DNA from 2 places in the Paraglaciecola sp. IT1134 genome. Region 2 is predicted to be linked to the other one. Evidence: predicted binding sites of a transcription regulator. Region 2 holds the regulator's gene; the other holds the start of a gene.
What was found. Region 2 encodes FliA, which starts transcription of late flagellar genes. Its sites were predicted from a motif close to CTAAAGNTNNNNNNNNNNNNGCCGATA; they were not measured.

Region 1 (11,183 bases), 2.6 Mb from region 2:
GCAAGCTAACTAACGAATAAGGTTATTGCATAAGTATAATGAACCTGTTTATCTATGCGGGTTTTTGCTCGTAATTCAAAAAATGCTCAGTTCATTCCGTTCCTTTTGGGAGTCGAGCTTAGCCGTTCGCTAGTGATGTAGAGCAAGCTCTTCTCCCCTTATTTACATATTCAGTTAGGACAAAAAATGGATCGTAATTCCGCCACCACTATCGTTTTTATCGGCTTTTTTTTACTGGGTATGGTGTTTATTTTATGGGGAATTTTACTGCCTGATTTAGCACGTAGCCTGAATATGGGGGATTTGGTTAGTGGCATCTTTTTTACCCTCATTTCAGTGGGCATGATAGTGGGCGCTATAATTGGCGGCAAATACGTGCAGAAGTTTGATTTTTTGTCGTTGTTCTCCGGATTACTGGTGTGTGTGGCGGTGTTGCTCTTCGGCCTGTCTTTTGTGCAACATTGGATTTGGCTGGTCTTAGGAGCCTTTGTATTAGGGATCTTCAGTTCCAGCTTGTTCACTATTGGTCATACTCTTATTGCCCGTCTGTATGTCAAAAAACGTTCAACTATGATGGGCCTGATGGATTTTATGTTTAGTCTGGGTACCTTGGCAGCCCCATTTTACATTTCAGGACTTTATCTGATTGAACAAAACTGGCGTTGGCCCTTGCGTTTGTTGTCCGTGGGACTATTAATTCTGGCTGGATATACTTGGTATGCAGCCCATCAAGGCAAGAAGTTGGTAACCGAAGTTGCAGCGGAAAAAAATCGCCAGAGTTTGTCATACCGGGATGTGATCAAACAGCCCGTGTTCCTGTTTCTGGCATTAGCCGCCTTGGGTTACGGTATGGTTGAGTTTGGCAATGGCAACTGGTTTGTCAGTTATGCGCAAATAGGCCACGGTTTTAGCGGGGAGCAGGCCCGTCTGGTATTTGCCTTTTTTAGTGCAGGTATGGTGCTCAGCCGTTTGGGCTTTTCAATCTTGTTATACTGGGTTTCCAGCCACAGATTAATGTTAATTCTCGCTACTGTGATGGCAGTGGGGGCGTTTGTGATTAAATTTGCCAGCGATCCGGTGATGATGTCCTGGGGGAATTTCCTAATTGGTTTGGGTTTGGGGGGGCTATTTCCCCTTATGCTCTCCTGTGCCATGGATATCGACAGTGACAAAGGGCCGTTAATTTCCGGGGTGTGTGTCATAGGATCGTCTATCGGCGTGCAAACCGCCTCTTTTGGCACAGGATTATGGGCGCATTTTGCGCCCATAACGACGGCATTCTGGATGATACCTATTGGGGCTTTGTGGTTGTGGTTGATGACCTGGTATTACAGTCGCCACGTTAAACGGCAACTCGCTGTTAGCGAGGCAGATAAGGCTCATGTCTAACCCGCGTGTGGCGATACATGCTTCAATAATAACTAGCATTCCCCTCGATTTAACTCTGCTACACTAGCGTCTTTTTTGCGTGAGAGAACTTATGTGGACTTGCCCCGCTTGCCAATTACCGTTAAACCTAACGGAGCGCACCTATAGTTGTGTAAACGGGCATAGTTATGACAGGGCGAAAGAGGGTTATGTGAACCTGCTGTTAGCTCAGCACAAACGCAGCAAAGAGCCCGGTGATAATAAACTGATGGTTAATGCGCGGCGGGCTTTTTTAGAGCAGGATTATTACCAGCCCTTGGCCTTGCATTTGGCCCAGCTAATTGACAAATACCCGTTCGCTAGTGAGTTGGCGTTATTTGATGCTGGCTGTGGGGAGGGTTATTATCTTAATGGCATTATTGGCGCATTGCGAACCCTCAAAGCCAGATCAGTCATAAGCGGTGGGTTGGATATCTCCAAGATTGCGGTACAAAAGGCCGCCAAAAAATACCCTGACAGCCACTTCGCTGTCGCCAGTAGCTTCAACTTACCTTTGGCCAGTGCCAGTCAACAGGCGGTGATCCAGATATTTGCGCCCAGCAGTGAAAAGGAGATACATCGGGTGTTGGTCCAAGACGGGATCTGGATACAAGTTAATCCTGGGCCGGATCACCTGCAACAGCTAAAAAAATGCATCTATGACGCCCCTGCCGAACATAAACCCATGGCCTGCATACCAGAGGGGTTTAGTGTGGTGCATGACGGCGAGCTGAGTTTCAATTTTATCCTCAGTAGCTCGCAAATGCGCCTTAATTTATTGATGATGACACCCTACTACTGGACCGCTCCTAAAGACAAGGTAGAGGTGATTTTGGCCACTTTGGAACAGGTCAAAGCCCATTTTTCAGTTAGGGTGTTACAAAAGGTGACGGGTAGCTAATACCCTCAATCCTTGAAACAGCTTGTTTGTTGGCTACACTCATTTGCCGCTGTCATGAAATTTCAATGACTCTGGGTATAAAGGCTATTGCGCACATGAGTTTCAAGTTTGCCCTGAGTCGCCCGAAAATGCGCCTCAATTTACTGATGATGACCCGCTATTCATCTACTGGACCGCTCCTAAAGACAAGGTAGAGGTGATTTTGGCCACTTTGGAACAGGTCAAAGCCCATTTTTCAGTTAGAGTGTTACAAAAGGTGACGGTTAGCTAATACCTATAAAAAAGGCAGCTAACGATTAAGCTGCCTGATGAGGGGGAAAGTAATTTTTATTTGCTAACGGAAAAGCTACTCAAACGTTTAATCGCCTGACTGAGCAATGCCGTCTCGAAAGTAGCAAATTCTTCCTCTCCCGTTTGCACATTAAACACCCTGGTGGTGCCATTATTCAATACTTCAATACGTTGCTGATGTTGCATCACTATGACCTTACGGCCTTGAGTGGTAACTGTCCAATCCTGGGTTGTATTTTGCAGATCCCTCCCGGTACTGTATGCCTTTTCAGATGCACGACACCCCAGCATATTCAACAAGGTCGGGGCGAGATCTTCGGTACTTGAAAATTCGGCGACCAAAGGAGTATTGCTGTATAAACGCCTTTGTATTTGGCTGTCGCCATTTACGTTTTTAACCAATAACACCTGATATTGCTGCAAAGTTTGCGCACTGAGTAAGCTATTGATTTGTTCGGCAGTCGCAAAGGCAATACCAAGTTGGGTTTGCTGCGCGGCTAAATTGGCAGCGAAAGTCTGCCAATCTTGCACGAACCCCCGGATACTGTCTTGTGTAATGGCTTGCTCAGAATACACATGCACGTTTAGCCCCAAGCCTCTAGGTAAATCCAGCAGGACAGGTGTTTTGCTGCTTATAGCGGGATGATATAACTCGGGCAAACCAAATAGCAGACTTAGTTTGGCCGCATCGACAGAGGACTGACCGCCCAAATGAGGGCTGCTATAAACAAAGCGCGAGGCTGTGGCAATGGGCATTGTGTCACTCTGCACCAGCATCAATACCTTACTTGCGGGTGATACCGAGCAATAAATAGGTGACAAGGGGTAACGTATGTTTCCCATGTTTTCGTTAAACTGCAGTTCTTTACGCTGTTCGTAGTTCTCCCGGTCCAGCAAATTGTAGCGTGACATCAGAGTTTTAGCCGTTGCCGGGTATGACAAGGGAAACAAGTCATCCTGCTGCACTATGGGATGGTAAAGGTTAGCATCCGCCCAGATATGTAGGGCATGGCTACTAACAAAACATACAATAAAGAAACTGCTGATGGGCAAGGCCAGTTTATACTTTTGTAAGCGGCCAATACGTTTCCAAATGGCGTTAGCAATGATCAGTTGGGTGGATAACCAGAATACAAACACCAGTAGAAAAAAGCCCCATTTCTGCCAGCCGAAACCGGATATGGCGTTGTTGGCTTCATTGCGGATCAGGTGAGCGGAGCCCAGACTTAGATGCACACCGTATTTATTGTACAACAGCGCATCTAGAGCCAAACACGCCAGGGCTATGGCGGCCAATAACGCGCTCACACCTTTGACCGTTCTGGCACTGGGTACCAGATAACACAAAGGCAAGATAAAAATAATAAAACCAAAGAAGGTCAAAAAGCCAATATGGCTAATCCAGTTAGTAAATAGATAAGTCACACCCAGCAGGGTTTCCGGTGCCGGTGAGTTAAATATGTATATGGTGGCGATAGCAATGGCTAGCAACATATTGATCAGGGCAAACCAATGGCCCCAATTAACCAGCTGAGTAACTAATTTGCGCCTGGGTGTTTCAGTTAATATCATGAATAATTCTATTTAGCATTGATACTTTTAAGCAGCACTTGTGTAAACTTGTCGGCCATTTCACTGCGCTGATTGGCGTTGACTTGCTGCATAAAAATATTGGTTATGACATTGCCTAGGGCCATAAGGGATAAATCGCGGCTGGCCTGGTTTTTTTCCAGCGCGACAATGATGTCATGCATGACGGTTTCAAACTGTGTATCGGAATATTTTGAGTTTTGAGGCATGGTTTTTCTCGTAGCAGTCGTGGCGAGATAGTAACAATGGTCTGGATAAATTGCGAGTATAGCGAAAACTCCTCGGTTAAAAAGCAGTAAATCAATGACAGTCGGTGTAGTGAACAGACGTTTTATCTTATTAAGTGAGGTAAAACCCCAAGTAAGTTATTTTTAAGGAGGCAATGTGAGTGCATTAATTCATCATTTTGTGGTGCATCAACTGGCGATTAACAACCAACAAGAGTTACAGCTGATCCCCCGTCAAACCTGTTTTGACGTGACTCCGGCCATTGAAGATTTGGCCCAGCAAATTAACCATGCCTTTAATACCAAACCCGGTAAAGGGGTGGGAGGATTTGTTGAGGATGAACAGGCTGCCGTTGCACAAGACGATGAGCCGTCAGGTGTGGCCCCTGCTCACTTTAAAACCCGACTAAAAGAAATGCTGGGGGATCCAGAAACCTTCGTGCAGTTCAGTATCGACAGCTGCCAGATGCTAAAAAAATCGCTATTGGAGATGGGCAGCATAGAAACCGGTTTTGTGATTTTCAGTCACTACCAGTTTCTGGCCACAGATTATTTGATGATCGCCATCATCAATACCAAGCAGCACGTAGAAATTAATCGAGAGCTGGAGTTAACCAGCAGTGATCATCTGGATTTGGCCAGGATGCAGTTGGCAGTCAGAATCGATCTCACCCAGCTTGCAGTGAGTCCCGAGCAGCAAAGATACATCAGTTTTATCAAAGGCCGTATGGGGCGCAAAGTGTCAGACTTTTTTATGCACTTTTTGGGCTGTGAAGAGCTGGTGGATGTGAAACAACAGAATAAACAGCTGCTCAGTTCAGTCGACGAGTTTTTAGCTTCGGAACAGCTCGATCCTAATGAAAAAAACGAGTCGCGCAAGATAGTATCCCAATATTACAAAGAAAAGCTCGATCAGGGTGAAGACATTCAACTTAAAGAGTTAGCTGATAAGTTGCCCAAAGAAGACGAAAGTCGTGATTTTTATCAATTTGTTAAAAGCAGCGAACAGCCTATTGAAGATCAGTTTCAGGCGGATCGCAGCGCCCTTAAAACCTTGGCTAAATTCAGCGGCCAGGGGGGCGGCGTATCCCTCAGTTTTGAGCGAAAGTTGCTCGGTGACAGGATCAGTTATGATGCAGGTTCTGATACCCTGATGATCCGAGGAATTCCGCCAAACCTTAAAGATCAGCTGTTAAAGTCCCAAAAATAGCAATCCATATCAGGAAGTTGGCTAAGTGCTTTTCACCGGGATTACGGTTATGTCGATTGGTATTAATACATGATTAAACGTTAGGTCCAAGATATACTAATCAGAGGCGCACTGAGCGCCAATCCTGGGGTTTTGACAGACTCCCCAGGGCAGTGATGACAACCAAGGTAGCTAATTAGTTTTATGCAATTATTTGTTAACGATTTAACCGTAATGGATTTCTCCTATTTATGCCCCAAGCGAGGCATGGTGGGCGAAAGTTGGATAGTCGATGTCATTTTGGACGGTGACTTAAATGAAGAAAGCATGGTGCTGGATTTTTCCAAGGTTAAAAAACAACTGAAGTATTTGATCGATCAATACGTAGATCACAAATTGTTAGTACCTGTTGAACATCCATACAGCCAACTTGTACATGATCAGAAAAACGAGCGAGTAAGTGTCGATTTTATGCGGCCAAACGGCCGTTCTATTCACCTAGATTGTCCGTCTGAAGCATACGCTTTTGTGTATGCCAAACATGTGACCATGTCGTCGGTTAGTCAATATTTGAAACAGGTGATTGCCACCCACCTGCCGGAGAATGTCATAGGACTTGAGCTAACGCTGCGCGCTGAAGTAATCGACACGCCTTATTATCACTATACTCATGGTTTGAAAAAACACGATGGTAATTGCCAGCGGATTGCCCATGGTCATCGCTCAAAAATTACCATTATTGAAAATCAGCACGAAAGTAACGAATGGCAACACTATTGGGCGGACAGATGGTCCGATATCTATATTGGGTCAACTGAAGACGTGGTCAGCCAAGAGCAGGTTAATTTTAACGTGCAGGAAGTAGATTTCGCTGAACATTATTTGTTTGCCTACGGATCGTCCCAGGGCTGGTTTGAATTGGCGATCCCTAAAGCGGAAGCGGAACTGGTGGATACGGATACCACAGTCGAATGTTTAGCCCAGTTTGTAGCCGACGAACAAAAACGTCTGGTACCTGAAAGTGAGTTTAGGGTGCTGGCATTTGAGGGTGTTGGCAAAGGGGCGATAGCCAATGCGTAATGGCTGGTTGGCGCTATTGAGTGTATGGTTGTTGCTGTCGGGTACGGACCTGGCCCTGGCCCAACACACCAGCGATGAGTTGGTTTTGCGTGGGCAACTGACCCAGGGCAGCCTGATCCGCGGTGTTGCCCCCACGGGCAGTCAGTTATGGCTCGATGGCCAGAGTTTAAAAGTAGCACCTGACGGGTTGTTTGTCTTTGGTTTTGGTCGCGATGCGAAACTGAGTCATCGGCTCAGGTGGCTTGATGAACAAGGCGTAAATCACACCCAAAATATTGAACTCAGTCCTCGTAAATACGATATTCAGCGTATTGAAGGTTTGCCCCAAAACATGGTGTCGCCTCCCAAAGAAGTATTGGAACGCATTCGCAGTGACAATGTTCAGGTAGCCCAAGCACGCAGTTTACGTGATGAGCGTACGGATTTTAGCGAAGATTTTATATGGCCAGCAACCGGCCCCATCAGTGGTGTGTATGGTAGCCAGCGGGTGTTAAACGGTCAACCCAAGCGCCCGCATTATGGTGTGGATATAGCCGCCTCAACAGGCACCCCTGTATACGCCCCCGCCAGCGGTGTGATCAGTTTGTTTGTGCCTGATATGTATTATTCCGGAGGCACTATGATCATCGACCACGGTTTTGGTGTGTCTTCTACTTTTTTGCATCTGAGCAAGGGCCACGTTAAAACCGGCGATATTGTCACGCAAGGCCAACTGGTAGCTGAAATTGGAGCCACAGGCCGCGTGACTGGCGCCCATTTGGATTGGCGCATGAACTGGGAGAAGCAGAGACTTGATCCGGCCTTGTTGGTGCCTGAGCGTCACTCGGTGGACGCTGACTAATTAAGTCTCACCCGGGGACGCTAACTACTTGAGCGCCACCCACTGACACTAATTCATTTCCCATTAAAGCTTGGGTCGAATTACGCGATAACCTTAATAACTTAGCCAGTCATTAACGGATCACCTGTTGCTCGACGGACAAAATACTAGCCATAGTACCCACACCTCTCCTGTGAGTAGTCAACTCGACCTGGAATTTTGTGGGTCACTCAACCGTGCATCTTCTCAGGGGGCCAAGTTTGCGCTGCTGCTGAGCATGTTACAGCAAAATTACCTGGAAAGGCCCAGCGTCGCACGACCAAACAATGCCCGGCAAGACGATAGCCCGCCTACAGATGATATTGCTGGCCTATCTTTATATCCTAAAGTGCCCCTCAGTGCCCGTATTCAGGATTGGCAATACGCCGATACTGCCTCAGCGATCATGCACAATGATGGCATTAAAAGTGCCCACCTGTGGTTGGCGATGCATCCCCAGCCCCTGTCTTTACACAATGATGTCTGTGTGATCGATGAAGATGTATTGGCAAACTGTGATATTCATACCCAGCAACGGCATAAAAATGATGTTGAACTGGAGCAGGAAATTGAAGTGGATGAAACTGGCCTATACGATTTACTACAGCAAATCGGTCTGGACATGCAAAATGCGGCCTAATGTAAACAGAATAGAAAAAAATATACGGATTGCCATTGGACAATCCGCTACATTAGGGCAAATTAACCGTCCTGGTTGATTTGGCTAATAAGTTGTTGCAATACAGCGTCTGCCTGGTCTGCGTCAATTTGGCAAGTGCCTGCATTTTCGTGGCCCCCACCATTATATTGCAAACACATTTGGCCGATATTCGAACCTGAGGTCTTATTCAAAATAGATTTGCCGATTGCAAATACGATATTTTGTTTTTGAAAGCCCCACATCTTATGCAGGGATATATTACATTGGGGGAACAACGCATAAATCAGAAAGCGGTTGGCGGCATAAATGGTTTCTTCCTGGGTAAGGTCCAGGACCACCAAGTTGTCTTCAATTTTTGCACAGCGTTGCACTTGATCCACTGCCAACTGGCTATGTTCACGATAGATTTTTATCCTCTCCTGTACATCGGGAAGCTGAATGATTTCCTCTACGCTAAGATCCAAACAGCAATCGATGAGCTTCATCATCAGGTCATAATTAGAAATGCTAAATTCACGGAAACGGCCTAAACCGGTGCGAGCATCCATTAAAAAATTCATTAGATCCCAACCGTGGGGATTTAAAATTTCCTGCTGATTAAAATTAGCCGAATCGCCTTTGTCCACAGCCGCCATTAATTCGGCAGAGATCTTGGGGAACTGTTGTGTGCCACCAAAATGTTCAAACACCACCCTGGCCGCCGAAGGAGCCTTAGGATCGATAATATGGTTGTCGTGACTGTCGTTGCGCAACACTTCGCTATGGTGATGATCAAAACATAAATGGCAACCAGCCACATAAGGCAGGTTGGTGAGGATATCTTTGTCGGTGATCTCAATTTTGCCATCTTGCATGTCTTTGGGATGAACAAATTTGATGTCATCGATCATATTCATGTCTTTGAGTAAGGCGGCGCAAACCAGGCCATCAAAATCACTACGGGTTATCAGTCGAAAACTATTATTAGCCATAAATACTCTTTTTAGGTGGTGCCCAGCCTCCAGCTTAAAGGCATGTTGATTAAGAGTACATGCAACTTTTGCTGCAAATAATATTATTGACCCGGCCACCGGCTTGCATCGTGCGGTGTACCTCGTTTAAAGATAATTATTTCAGAAGATGAAAAATATAAAGTTTTAGCCTAACTAAACTTTTTCAGTACTGGGGGCGACTAATGTAAAGACAGCCTAGTGAACTGTCGTATGTCCCTTTGGGCCGCTCATGATTTTTCATGTCTGCGGCTTTTTTATGTCTGAAAATAATGCGTTTTGGGGCAACATCAGAACCCATAAAACAAGCTCTGCGATATAGTTGTGGTAATTGATGCATTCAAATGTAAACGTATCACCCCTAATATTAGTTCGACATAGGGACAACTAATTGAAAAAAATCCTGAGCTATATCACTATGTTGTTGGTTTTTAGCACTGCGCATTTTGTCCGAGCTGAGAATACTAAACACTATGACGAGTTCATGCAGGTGGTTGAGAATTTCAGATTGGCATTGGTTGAAAAAGACGAGCAAAAATTTGTCGATCTTTTTTACCACAAATCCGTGCCCTGGATTGGAATTACCGGGTTAAAACGAACAGGGAATTTACCGACTAATAACGGTGAGCAACTGGGGAATCACTTGAGTTTTATTGGCTGGGTGGTCAGTACACCACAACAGATAGAAGAGAAATTCTGGGATATCAAGATTCATACCGACGGCGATGTAGCCTCGGTGTATTTTAAATATAGCTTTCATAAAGACAACTACAAATCAAACTGGGGTGATGAAAGCTGGCACCTGATCAACACCATGCAAGGCTGGAAAATCAGTTCGGTTATTTATTCGATAACCGATAATCCCGAGCCCAAAAAAGAAACACAATAAGCAGGGTGCTTAAGCACCCATAATTCTGAAACGGCCAAAGTGTGAAACCGTTAATAAGGAGCAGTTATGTCGGCAGTGATCGTGCATTTTGCATTGGAAAAAGAAACCAAAAACAGCGTACGTTACAAAGAAATTCCAGAAGAGGGCAAGGCACCCATCATGGGCTCTATCTATGTGCAAAAATGGTTTGCTGGTGCCACAAAATCCCTAACCATCACCATTGAGAAAAAAGACTGAACCGTGCTGGATAATCGACATATAATAATATTTGATGGCCTATGTAACTTCTGTAACGGCGCCGTTAATTTTATTATCAAGCGGGATCCCAAGGGCCTGTTTGCCTTTACCCCTATGCAGTGTGAGTTTGCCCGGCAGCTGTTGAGTCAGTACAAGATTGAGACTGTTGATGTAGATACGTTTGTATTGATTAAAAACGGTCAATGTTTGGTTTTTTCCACTGCTGCTTTAGAGATAAGCAAAGATTTAACCGGTCAATGGTATTTGTTAAATGGTTTTCGGCTGGTGCCTGCCTTTATCAGAGACGCAATCTATAAAGTATTTGCCCGTAATCGCTACCGGCTGTTTGGCAGGCAAGCCACCTGTATGCTGCCATCTAATGACGTTAAATCACGATTTATCGGTATCTAGGCATAAGGTTCACCTAAAGTATGGCTATTTAGCTTGCACAAGTATTTTGTTTTGGCTTTAAAATTCGCGGTCAGTTTGTTATATTCTCGCCGCTTTTTTACCCAATCCCATTAACTGCTCTGGATTTACGATCCGGCTCGCATAGGCTGTACTTTATGACAAATGTTTCAACCTCTAACACACAGTATGTAGTATGTGCTTTATATAAATTCACCACCCTTGAAAATTTTCAGGAGATGCGTCAGCCATTGCTAAGCTTTATGCAAGACACTGGCATAAAAGGCACCCTGTTGCTGGCTGAAGAAGGTATTAATGGCACGGTGTCTGGTACCCGTGAAAGCATAGATGCGTTGTTAACATGGCTAAATCAGGATCCCCGCATTTCGCCTATTTCCCATAAAGAATCTGTGGATGAAACCCAGCCATTTCACCGTACTAAAGTAAAACTCAAA
Region 2 (11,183 bases):
AAAATACGGCCCGGATCAAGTCGCACTTATCACGATTGATAGTTACCGGATTGCGGCTTTTGAGCAAATATCTACCTATGCGCGTATTATCGGCTGCGGGGTAAAAAAAGCGCAAAACGCCGAAGAACTGTCTGATCTACTTTTTCAGTTCCGAAATAAACGCATCATACTAATTGATACAGCAGGTTTTGGCCAAAGGGATGTTAGACTGATACGGCAGTTAGAAACGTTAAAGCAAAGTGCATGTGCTAATATACAGAACTATTTAGTCATGCAGGCAAATAGCCAGTATCAAGTGATGCAACAAACCATTAATGCGTATAAGCAAGTTTCTTTGCAGGGATGTATTTTCACAAAATTAGATGAGTGTTACAGTCTTGGGGAAGCGATCAGTGCGGCTATAGAACACAAGCTTCCGGTGAGTTATGTTACCGATGGACAACGGGTACCTGAGGACTTAAAAGTGGCAGAAGCTAAATTTCTAATTACCAGTGCAGCCAGACTTTATAAACAACACGGATTAATTCATACTACTGGCCATTCAGTTAATAACGCAGTAGTGGCAGTATGATTGAGGATCAGGCGAGTAGCTTAAGACGAATGAATCAATCGCGATTGATAAAAGTGATAGCCGTGACGGGCGGCAAGGGTGGGGTGGGCAAAACCAATGTCACCCTAAACACAGCCATTGCCATGGCCCAGCAAGGGAAACGGGTGATGGTGCTTGATGCTGACCTCGGTTTGGCCAATGTGGATGTATTACTCGGTTTACGAGTGGTGAAAAATTTGTCACATGTATTATCTGGCGAGTGCACCTTGGATGAGGTGCTGGTAGAAGGTCCCTATGGCATTAAAATAGCGCCAGCCACATCTGGTAGTCAATCCATGACTGAGCTGACTCACACAGAACATGCTGGATTAATTCGTGCCTTTAGCGAATTACACACGCAAATAGACGTATTGATTGTGGATACGGCCGCGGGTATTTCCGATATGGTACTGAGCTTTTCCAGAGCGTCCCAGGATATAATGGTAGTGGTGTGCGACGAACCGACTTCCCTGACTGATGCCTATGCACTGATCAAAATATTAAATAAAGAGCACGGTGTCTTTCGTTTTAAGATAGTGGCTAATATGGTGCGCAACATGCGTGAGGGTCAGGAACTTTTTAGTAAGCTTAGTAAGGTCACCAATCGATTTCTGGATGTGGCACTGGAGCTGGTGGCCACAATACCTTTTGATGAAAACGTGCGAAAATCCGTACGCAAGCAAAAGGCCATAGTTGACTTGTATCCCACGTCCCCTGCAGCAATAGCCATTAGAAAATTGGCCCAGCAGGCTGCAAGTTGGCCGGTGCCCACTCAACCGGGCGGTCATTTGGAATTTTTTCTTGAGCAGTTGATTACTAAAAAAGCAGTAGGCGAAACCCGGTGAACAGCAAAACCTCGGCATATCAACAGTTAAACGATAAAAACGAACTCGTTGAACGCCATGCGTCGCTGGTCAAACGCATAGCGCATCATTTAATTGCACGTTTACCTGCCAGCGTCCTGGTTGATGATCTCATTCAGGCAGGAATGATAGGTTTACTGGAAGCGTCACGTAATTTCGACGGCACCAAAGGGGCCAGTTTTGAAACCTTTGCGGGCATTCGTATCCGGGGTTCTATGCTGGACGAAATCCGTAAGGGTGATTGGACACCGCGTTCGGTGCACAAAAATGGCCGCGCCATCACCGAGGCAATCAATCAGGTCGAACGACAAACCGGTCGAGATGCCCGGGACGTGGATATCGCACAAAAACTTGACGTCAGTCTCACCGCTTACCACCAAATGTTAGGGGAAGTTAACGCCGGAAAAATCATCGGAATCGAAGATATGGGCGTAAGTGAGGACGTGGTGAGCAATGAGCAAACCAAAGCGTCCGATACCCCCTTTGAAGTTCTGTTACAAGGCTCATTTCAAAAGGCGTTGGCTCATGCTATTACCACCCTTCCTGAGCGTGAAGCGATTGTCCTTTCGCTCTACTACGATGAAGAGTTAAACTTACGTGAAATTGGTGAAGTATTGGATGTCAGTGAGTCCAGAGTAAGCCAAATCCACAGTCAAGCCATGCTGAAGCTTAAAAGTCGAATGCAGACTTGGCGCACAAATGAATAAATAGCATAATAATAATTTGGGTTTCCCCTCACCGGAGATAGTTTTGGATAAAAATATGAAAATTTTGGTTGTTGATGATTTCTCGACCATGCGTCGAATCATCAAGAATCTATTAAAAGATCTTGGTTTTACTAATATTCAAGAAGCTGATGATGGCAGCACTGCATTGCCTATGTTGCAACAGGGCGATTTCGACTTTGTGGTCACCGACTGGAATATGCCCGGTATGCAAGGTATTGACTTACTGCGGGCTATTCGAGCCGACGAAAGGCTAAAACATACCCCCGTTTTGATGGTGACCGCCGAAGCAAAAAAAGAACAAATTATTGCCGCAGCTCAAGCTGGGGTAAATGGATATGTGATTAAACCTTTTACGGCAGCAACCCTGAAAGAAAAACTCACCAAAATATTCGAACGTTTAGGTTAATTCAGGCACATCCTGACAAGTAAGGAAGGCCCTATGACCTTTAGTTCTGCCCCGATGTCGTTAGAAGATGCGAAGACTCTGGTTACATTGCTGGAAAATGGCGATAACCAGGGTGCGCAAGCTCTTCTGGATACGGTAACCGAAAGTAATTCTGCCGAATTGTTTGCCGAAGTCGGTAAGTTAACTCGACAGTTACATGACTCGCTAAATAATTTTCAACTGGATGAGCGCATCGCCAATTTGGCCACGGAAGACATCCCTGACGCCAAAACCCGTTTGATGTATGTGATAGAAACCACCGAACAGGCCGCAAATCGGACCATGGATCTGGTGGACAGTTGTATGCCCATTGCGGAAAACCTGAGTACCGGCATAACCTCTATCTTGCCAGAATGGAAAAAGTTAATGAGTCGGCAATTGCAGTTGGGTGAATTTAACACCCTCTGTCATGACCTGAATGAGTTTCTGGAAGTCGGTGGTGCTGAATCCGCCAAACTAACAGAATTGTTGACCGAAGTATTAATGGCCCAAGGTTACCAGGACCTAACCGGCCAAGTTATTCGTCGGGTAATTGATTTAGTTAAGGAAGTTGAAGACAACCTGGTTCACATGTTGACCATGTTCGGTGGCGCGGCAATAAGCGAAAAGACTAAGACATCTGAAAAACAGGCCGATAGTGTAAAAGCGGAAGGCCCAATCATAGATGCTGCCAACCGTGAAGACGTCGCATCTGATCAGGATGATGTCGATGATTTGCTGTCAAGCTTAGGATTTTAGGGGCATTAAGATATGGCGTTTGATGTTGACGAGGAAATTCTCCAGGACTTTTTAGTTGAAGCCGGAGAAATTTTAGAACAATTACAAGAACAACTCGTCGAACTTGAGAATAATCCACAAGATGCTGACTTATTGAATGCAATCTTTCGTGGTTACCATACAGTCAAGGGCGGTGCTGGATTTTTGTCACTAACTGAGTTAGTCGACATTTGCCACGGCGCTGAGAATGTATTCGACGTGATGCGTAACGGGCAGCGGTCGCTTACCCCGGAGTTGATGGATGTGATCCTGCAAGCCACGGACGAAGTCGTTGAAATGTTTGAAAGTGTCAAAAATAAAACCCCCTTGATGGCTGCCGAACAAAGTTTACTGGATAAATTGCATCGACTGAGTAAACCTGAGTCACAAGATGAAGCTGTAGTAGCCCCGCCAGAAACTCAAAATGAGCAATCTGGGCCCGTTACCGTTGAATCCCAAAGCGGTGATTTCGATGAATCGGAATTTGAAGCCTTGTTAGACGAATTACATGGTAAGGGCGAGCCGATCGGCGTCAGCAAATCTGTTGCGACAGATAAAATTGCTGCTGACAGTGACGATATCAGTGACGACGATTTTGAGTCTTTACTGGATCAACTGCACGGTGAAGGACAATTTAGCGCACCCAACGCTCCCGAACCTTCCAAACCCACTCCTGCACCAGAAGCATCCTCGGCAGGCGCAAGTGGTGATGACATCAGTGACGACGAATTTGAAGCTTTGCTGGATCAACTGCATGGAAAAGGTCAGGGGCCAGCAGTTAAACAAAAATCCTCAACGCCTGTACCGGATAACAAAGCAGAGGATAAACCTGCGGTTGCCTCCCAGGCTCCTGTGGTCAAACCAACAGAGAACAAAACTGAAGCGGTTGCCCCTGTAGCCAAAAAAGAAGAGAAAAAACCCGCCGCTCCCCAACCCGAAACAACTGTGCGGGTGGATACCAAACGGCTTGATCAGATCATGAATATGGTCGGTGAACTGGTATTAGTGCGTAATCGCTTATTAAGTCTGGGCTTAACGTTAAAAGATGAAAGTATGTCCAAGGCAATCGCCAATTTGGATGTTGTAACCGGTGATTTGCAAGGCGCGGTAATGAAAACCCGCATGCAGCCAATTAAGAAGGTATTTGGCCGTTTCCCCAGAGTTGTGCGGGATCTAGCCCGTACCCTCAAAAAAGAAATTACTCTGGTGCTGGAAGGTGAAGATACCGATCTGGATAAAAATTTGGTTGAAGCCCTGGCTGATCCATTGGTGCATTTGGTGCGTAATTCAGTAGATCACGGCATTGAAATGCCTGAAGAGCGTCTCGCCGCAGGCAAACCAAGTTTGGGTACAGTGAAGTTAGCTGCATCTCAAGAGGGGGACCATATTCTCCTCAGGATAGTAGATGACGGCAAAGGCATGGATCCTCAAAAGCTTAAAGAGATAGCCATTTCCCGGGGAGTATTGGACGCAGACGCCGCGCAACGTATGACAGACGTAGAAGCATTTAACCTTATTTTCGCCCCTGGTTTTTCTACCAAGACAGAAATATCAGAGGTGTCTGGCCGTGGTGTGGGTATGGATGTGGTGAAAACCAAGATCAACCAACTCAACGGTACTGTGAATATAGATTCAGTGTTAGGCAAAGGTACCACCTTGGAAATCAAGGTACCCCTTACCCTGGCGATTTTACCGACTTTGATGATAGTGGTTGGCGATCAGACTTTCGCTTTACCTCTGGGATCGGTCAATGAAATAATCAACATGGATATGTCTAAAACCAATACTGTAGACGGTCAACTGACCAAAATAGTGCGCTCTAAAGCTATCCCACTGTTTTACCTACGGGACTGGTTACACCGCAAATCCGCGAAAAATTTACCTCTGGATCGCAGTAAAGGACATGTTGTGGTGGTACAGATTGGTACCCAACAGCTTGGGTTTGTGGTTGATGCCCTTATCGGACAGGAAGAGGTGGTCATTAAACCATTGGATGAATTACTTCAGGGTACTCCAGGCATGGCTGGTGCAACGATTACCAGCGACGGCGGGATCGCCCTGATTTTAGATGTTCCTGGACTTTTAAAGCATTACGCCAGTAAAAAAGCAGAAGCGTTAAAACAGTTAGCCCGATAATCACGAGGTTTCGACAAGAAGTACATGGCATATAAAGTTTTGGTAGTGGATGATTCAATTTTTTTTCGTCGCCGTGTTAAGCAAATTCTCGAACAAGACCCGGGTTTAACCGTTATCGGTGAGGCCAAAAATGGTGAAGAGGCAGTCGCTCAGGCGAAGTTATTAGAACCAGATGTTATCACTATGGATATTGAGATGCCGGTGATGGACGGGATCACCGCGGTGAAAAAAATCATGGCGTGGCGCTCAGTGCCGATCATGATGTTTTCGTCGCTAACCAGCGAAGGTGCCCAAGCTACACTGGATGCGCTGGATGCCGGAGCGCTGGATTTTTTGCCCAAACGATTTGAAGATATTGCATCTAACCGCCAAGAAGCGGTGCAATTGTTGCAATCTAGGGTCAAGGGCCTGTGTAAAAAACGCTACGGTTATCGGCCATTGGCAAGCCGTAGTGAACCCAAAGCTATATTATTTAATAAACCCTCTAGTCCGTTAACAAAATCTTTACGGGACAACGGTGAACAGGTACCGCCTCAGCTTTATGCATCAAACGGTAGTAGAGTGCCGTCAGGCAAACGCTACCAGTGTTTGGCTATAGGTACGTCAACCGGCGGCCCGGTGGCCTTACAAAAAATATTAACGCAATTACCTGTGGATTTCCCTTACCCGATTTTTGTAGTGCAACATATGCCGGGATCATTTACTCGGGCATTTGCTGAACGTTTAAATGTAGCGTCAAAAATAACCGTGAAAGAAGCCCAGCATAACGAAGCGATCAAAAACGGTGTCGCTTACCTTGCTCCAGGGGGACGGCAGATGTCGGTTGAAGGGCGGCCTCAAGGGGCAATATTTCGTATCTATGACGAGCCACATGCTAGTGGCGTCATGTACAAGCCCAGTGTGGATCTGACATTTAAATCTTTGGCCAAAGTTTACGCCGGGGATGTACTCGGCCTTATCCTGACAGGTATGGGGGCAGACGGTAAAGCCGGAAGCGAGACCTTAAAAAATAAAGGCGCCAAAATTTGGGCGCAGGATGAACAAAGTTCAGTGGTGTATGGCATGCCTCAAGCGGTTATGTCTGCCGGGATTGCCGAGCGAGAATTTTCCATAGAGGCATTTTTTGGCGGTATTCAAAAGGAAATGGTACCCCAATAATGGCTGTTACCATGCATCAGGCTAAAGTCTGGGTGTATTGTATGGGTGAAAATCATTTAATTGGCAACTCGCAACCTGGGTGCGGATAGCGGACTAATACAAGGTAACAAACGTGAAAGTGTGGACAGTGGCAAACCAAAAAGGTGGGGTGGGGAAAACCACGACAACTGTCTCTCTTGGTGGGCTATTAGCCCAGCGTGATGCCAAAGTTTTGTTAGTTGACACCGACCCCCACGCGTCTCTAAGTTACTATTTTGGCATTGATTCGGAAGAGGTGTCTCAGGGGCTTTATGATGTTTTTACCTCCCCCCAGCCTCTGACGAAAGAGACATTATTAGCTTGCTTGTGCCCGACTAAACTCGATTCATTATTTGTATTACCCGCCAGCATGGCGTTATCAACCCTGGACCGAAAACTCGGTAACCAAAATGGCATGGGTTTGATTTTAAAACGAGCACTGGCATTACTCGAAGATGACTTCGAGTATGTGCTCATCGACTGTCCGCCAGTATTGGGGGTGCTTATGGTTAATGCTTTAGCTGCAGCCACTCGCGTGGTGATCCCGGTGCAGACGGAATTTTTGGCACTTAAAGGTCTGGATAGAATGTTGCACTCTTTGGCCATAATGGAAAAGTCTCTTGACAAACATTTCGCTTATACAATTGTACCCACTATGTTTGACAAACGAGTTAGAGCAGCGACTGACGCTTATCGTACTTTACGGGAAAGTCATGGTGACAAGGTGTGGCAAGGTTTAATCCCTATAGATACTAAATTCAGAGATGCCAGCTCAGCCCAGACCGCACCATCAGTATATGCGCCAAAAGCCCGGGGCGTGTATGCCTATACGAGTTTATTACGTCATTTACGCATATTGGAGGCAACGTCATGAGTCAGAGTAAGTTTGCCAGAGAAAACGTAATGGAAGATTATCTGTCGGCTTTACTTACCGAGGAACTACCGTCATCTGCACCGGCATTACCTTTGGCTAATGTCAGCCAGTTACTGAGTTCGGCGCTATTAGCGCCCCGGGACGATGTTATCGATCAACCGATCCCCGTGCACGATGCGCCAGAAATTACAGTTATTGCGCAGCCTGCCGACAAAGAAGAAGAAGCTGTAGCCCAGACCGATGAGCAACTAAGCGGCATTTATGACTGCCAATTTCAGGCATTGATTTTTGAAGTAGCTGGTTTAACGCTGGCTTTGCCGCTAACAGAATTAGGTGGTATTCATCAATTGGGTACGGTTAATCCATTATTTGGTAAACCTCAGTGGTTCAAAGGTGTGATGTTGCATCGAGAAGAAAAAATTAATGTGGTGGATACCGCCTTATGGGTTATGCCAGACAAATGTGCTGAAAAACTGGCAGAGTCCACAAAATATCAATATCTTATTATGTTAGATGACAGTGGATGGGGGCTGGCGTGTGAGAGCCTGGTTAATACCCTTACCTTGCAGCCAGAAGATGTAAAATGGCGTAAAAATGATGGTAAGCGCCTCTGGTTATCCGGCATGGTAAAGAAAAAAATGTGTGCCCTAGTGAATGTTAAACAACTAATTCGTTTACTGGACAAAGGCATGAGCAGTAATAATAAATAATTCAAGTGCGGCGGAGTATAAACAATGTCTAATAGTAGAATGTCAAATAACACAGCGTCTGAGCAGGATGACGAAGTATTGCAGTGGGTTACCTATAAATTAGGTAACGAGACCTATGGCATAAATGTCATGCAGGTGCAGGAAGTTCTTCGGCACACAGAGATCGCTCCGGTACCTGGGGCACCGGATTATGTATTAGGTATCATCAATTTACGTGGCAATGTAGTGACTGTTATCGATACCAGGGCACGGTTTGGCCTGGAGCCCGCTGAATTGACTGATAGTTCCCGCATCGTTATCATCGAATCTGACGAACAAGTTGTGGGAATATTGTTAGATAGCGTGGCTGAAGTAGTTTATTTACGTTCATCTGAAATCGAAAGCGCACCCAATGTTGGAACCGAAGAAAGCGCCAAATTTATTCAAGGGGTAAGCAACAGAGATGGCCAATTGCTGATTTTGGTTGACTTAAACAAACTACTTAGTGATGAAGAGTGGGATGAGTTAACTAATATTTAGCCGAGCTGATTTGGTTAAAGGATTGGGTATGGCTAAACGTACTTGTGAAAAAAAATGTTATGAATAGTTTGACTTACATAGTGCTGATCTTAGGTCTGCTGCTCGGATTAGCCATCTGGTGTTTGTTACTGTACAGACGTGTGAAACAACTGATGCAGCAATTAACTCAAGTACAAGCCCAGCAAGATGGCTTGCAACAACAAATATTGATTAACCAACAAGAGATCCATGAAGTGCGCAGCGGGTCCATAGGAGTCGGCGATAAGGTCAAAGGTCTGATTAAACTGATTAAACAAACCGAAGCCAAACAGGAGTTGCTCGCGACCCAGGATCCCCAAAGTCGCCTTTATAACCAGGCAGCGAAACTGGTTGCCAGTGGCAGTAGCATTGAAGAAGTGATGCGCGAATGTGACATGCCAAAGGCCGAGGCTGAGCTGGTTTTTAACTTACACAAGCAATAACGGTACTCACGCCACGGGTAATAACAACCAATATGCCTCTATTATCAGTGGTTCACTTGGGCTAAATATGATCATGTTTCATTTTGGCCGTGTAACTAGCTATTAAGCTCCCCCCCTCTTTCCTCCTATACTGACTCCTTAATGGGGATTGCTATGTCAGCAATGCTGTAAAAAAGGGATGATTCAAGCAATTTCATTTAGACGTCTAGACGTAAAGATGTTGACATCTCCGGTGCTTTGCTGCAGATTTAACCTCTACTAAAATCATCTTGGAGCCTTTATGCCCATACGTATTCCCGGTGACTTGCCTGCACAAAGCATTTTACACAATGAGAATATTTTTGTGATGGATAACGCTCGCGCAGCCATGCAAGATATTCGTCCCCTTGAAGTGGGAATATTGAACCTGATGCCTAATAAGATGGAAACCGAAGTACAATTACTGCGGCTCTTGTCCAACACTCCTTTACAAATTAACGTAGATCTTATTCGTATAGACGATCAGGCCCCCAAAAATACCCCTGAGTCCCATATGAGCGCGTTTTATCATATGTTTGATGATGTGGCGGGCAAAAAATATGACGGATTGATTGTCACCGGAGCGCCATTGGCCTTTTTAGCTTATCAGGATGTGAAATACTGGGAAAAAATGACGGTTATACTCGACTGGGCCAGACGGCATGTGCAATCTACCTTATTTTCATGTTGGGCAGCCCATGCGGCTTTGTTTCATTTTTTTGGTAAAAACCGTATTTTACGTGATACTAAACTCAGCGGTATCTTTACCCACCAGGTGCTAGATGAGCACAATGAACTGATGCGTGGTTTTGATCCCCTCTTTAACGCTCCCCATTCCCGTTATGGCGAGATAAGTGTGGCGGACTATGAGTCAGTACCCGGACTAAATGTGCTCGCTAGCTCAGACACCACAGGGGCTTACCTGGTTGCGTCGCAAGATCGTCGACTGGTGTTTTTAACAGGGCACCCTGAATACGATCCGGATAGCCTGGACCAAGAATACCAGAGAGATAAAGCGGGTAATTTAGACCCCAGTATTCCCCAGAATTACTATCCAAATAATGATCCCAGCCAACCGCCCTTAGTAAGCTGGCGCTCCCACGGAAGCTTATTGTTTACTAATTGGCTCAATTACTTCGTTTATCAAAACACACCTTACGATTTGACTCAGTTGTCGAATAAAGAGGCATAGCTAATATTTTTAAGGAAGGTACGTGTCTAAGTCTTCATCACAACAAACACTCATGGCCGCAGCGGCTAAACGTATTCTGATTTTGGATGGTGCGATGGGTACCATGATCCAGCAACATGATTTTCAAGAAGACGATTATCGCGGTGAACGTTTTGTCGACTGGCCGAGCGATGTGAAGGGTAACAATGACTTACTCAGTCTCACTCAGCCTCAGGCTATCTTTGACATTCATAGTGCATACCTGGAGGCCGGGGCCGATATCATCGAAACCAATACGTTCAATGCGACGACTATCTCCATGAGCGATTATAATATGCAGTCACTGGCGAAAGAAATTAACATTGCGGCTACCAGATTAGCCCGTCAAGCGGCGGATAAATTTACAGTGCTAACACCCGACAAACCGCGCTTTGTCGCTGGGGTGTTGGGGCCGACCAGTCGCACCGCCTCGATTTCACCCAATGTAAATGATCCCGGCGAGCGCAACGTCACTTTCGACGAGCTGGTTACAGCCTATGTAGAGGCGACACATGGCTTAATCGAGGGCGGAGCCGATTTGATCATGCTGGAAACCATATTCGATACGCTTAATGCCAAAGCGGCGGCGTTTGCCGTGGATAGCGTATTTGAAGAATTAGGCATGAGATTGCCGGTGATGATTTCTGGTACTATTACCGATGCCTCCGGGCGTACCTTGTCCGGACAAACCGCTGAGG

Region 1: the regulator FliA is predicted to act here: its motif matches at 7,590-7,616, upstream of AC3RV5_RS04780 (VC2046/SO_2500 family protein).

The regions. Positions count from the first base shown of each region.
Region 1 is NZ_CM176486.1:1,105,743-1,116,925, forward strand. It holds gene AC3RV5_RS04745 (MFS transporter) at 187-1,389, shown strand; gene AC3RV5_RS04750 (putative RNA methyltransferase) at 1,481-2,308, shown strand; gene AC3RV5_RS04755 (DUF3413 domain-containing protein) at 2,636-4,171, opposite strand; gene AC3RV5_RS04760 (YejL family protein) at 4,180-4,398, opposite strand; gene yejK (nucleoid-associated protein YejK) at 4,574-5,626, shown strand; gene AC3RV5_RS04770 (6-carboxytetrahydropterin synthase) at 5,810-6,685, shown strand; gene AC3RV5_RS04775 (M23 family metallopeptidase) at 6,678-7,526, shown strand; gene AC3RV5_RS04780 (VC2046/SO_2500 family protein) at 7,654-8,184, shown strand; gene AC3RV5_RS04785 (exopolyphosphatase) at 8,247-9,176, opposite strand; gene AC3RV5_RS04790 (hypothetical protein) at 9,586-10,083, shown strand; gene AC3RV5_RS04795 (hypothetical protein) at 10,150-10,320, shown strand; gene AC3RV5_RS04800 (thiol-disulfide oxidoreductase DCC family protein) at 10,324-10,731, shown strand; gene trhO (oxygen-dependent tRNA uridine(34) hydroxylase TrhO) at 10,887-11,183, shown strand, end outside.
Region 2 is NZ_CM176486.1:3,658,728-3,669,910, reverse strand. It holds gene flhF (flagellar biosynthesis GTPase FlhF) at 1-571, shown strand, start outside; gene AC3RV5_RS16025 (MinD/ParA family ATP-binding protein) at 568-1,434, shown strand; gene AC3RV5_RS16020 (RNA polymerase sigma factor FliA) at 1,431-2,159, shown strand; gene cheY (chemotaxis response regulator CheY) at 2,203-2,586, shown strand; gene AC3RV5_RS16010 (protein phosphatase CheZ) at 2,620-3,363, shown strand; gene AC3RV5_RS16005 (chemotaxis protein CheA) at 3,376-5,517, shown strand; gene AC3RV5_RS16000 (protein-glutamate methylesterase/protein-glutamine glutaminase) at 5,542-6,675, shown strand; gene AC3RV5_RS15995 (ParA family protein) at 6,788-7,567, shown strand; gene AC3RV5_RS15990 (chemotaxis protein CheW) at 7,564-8,277, shown strand; gene AC3RV5_RS15985 (chemotaxis protein CheW) at 8,302-8,796, shown strand; gene AC3RV5_RS15980 (DUF2802 domain-containing protein) at 8,856-9,257, shown strand; gene metA (homoserine O-succinyltransferase MetA) at 9,538-10,467, shown strand; gene AC3RV5_RS15970 (homocysteine S-methyltransferase family protein) at 10,520-11,183, shown strand, end outside.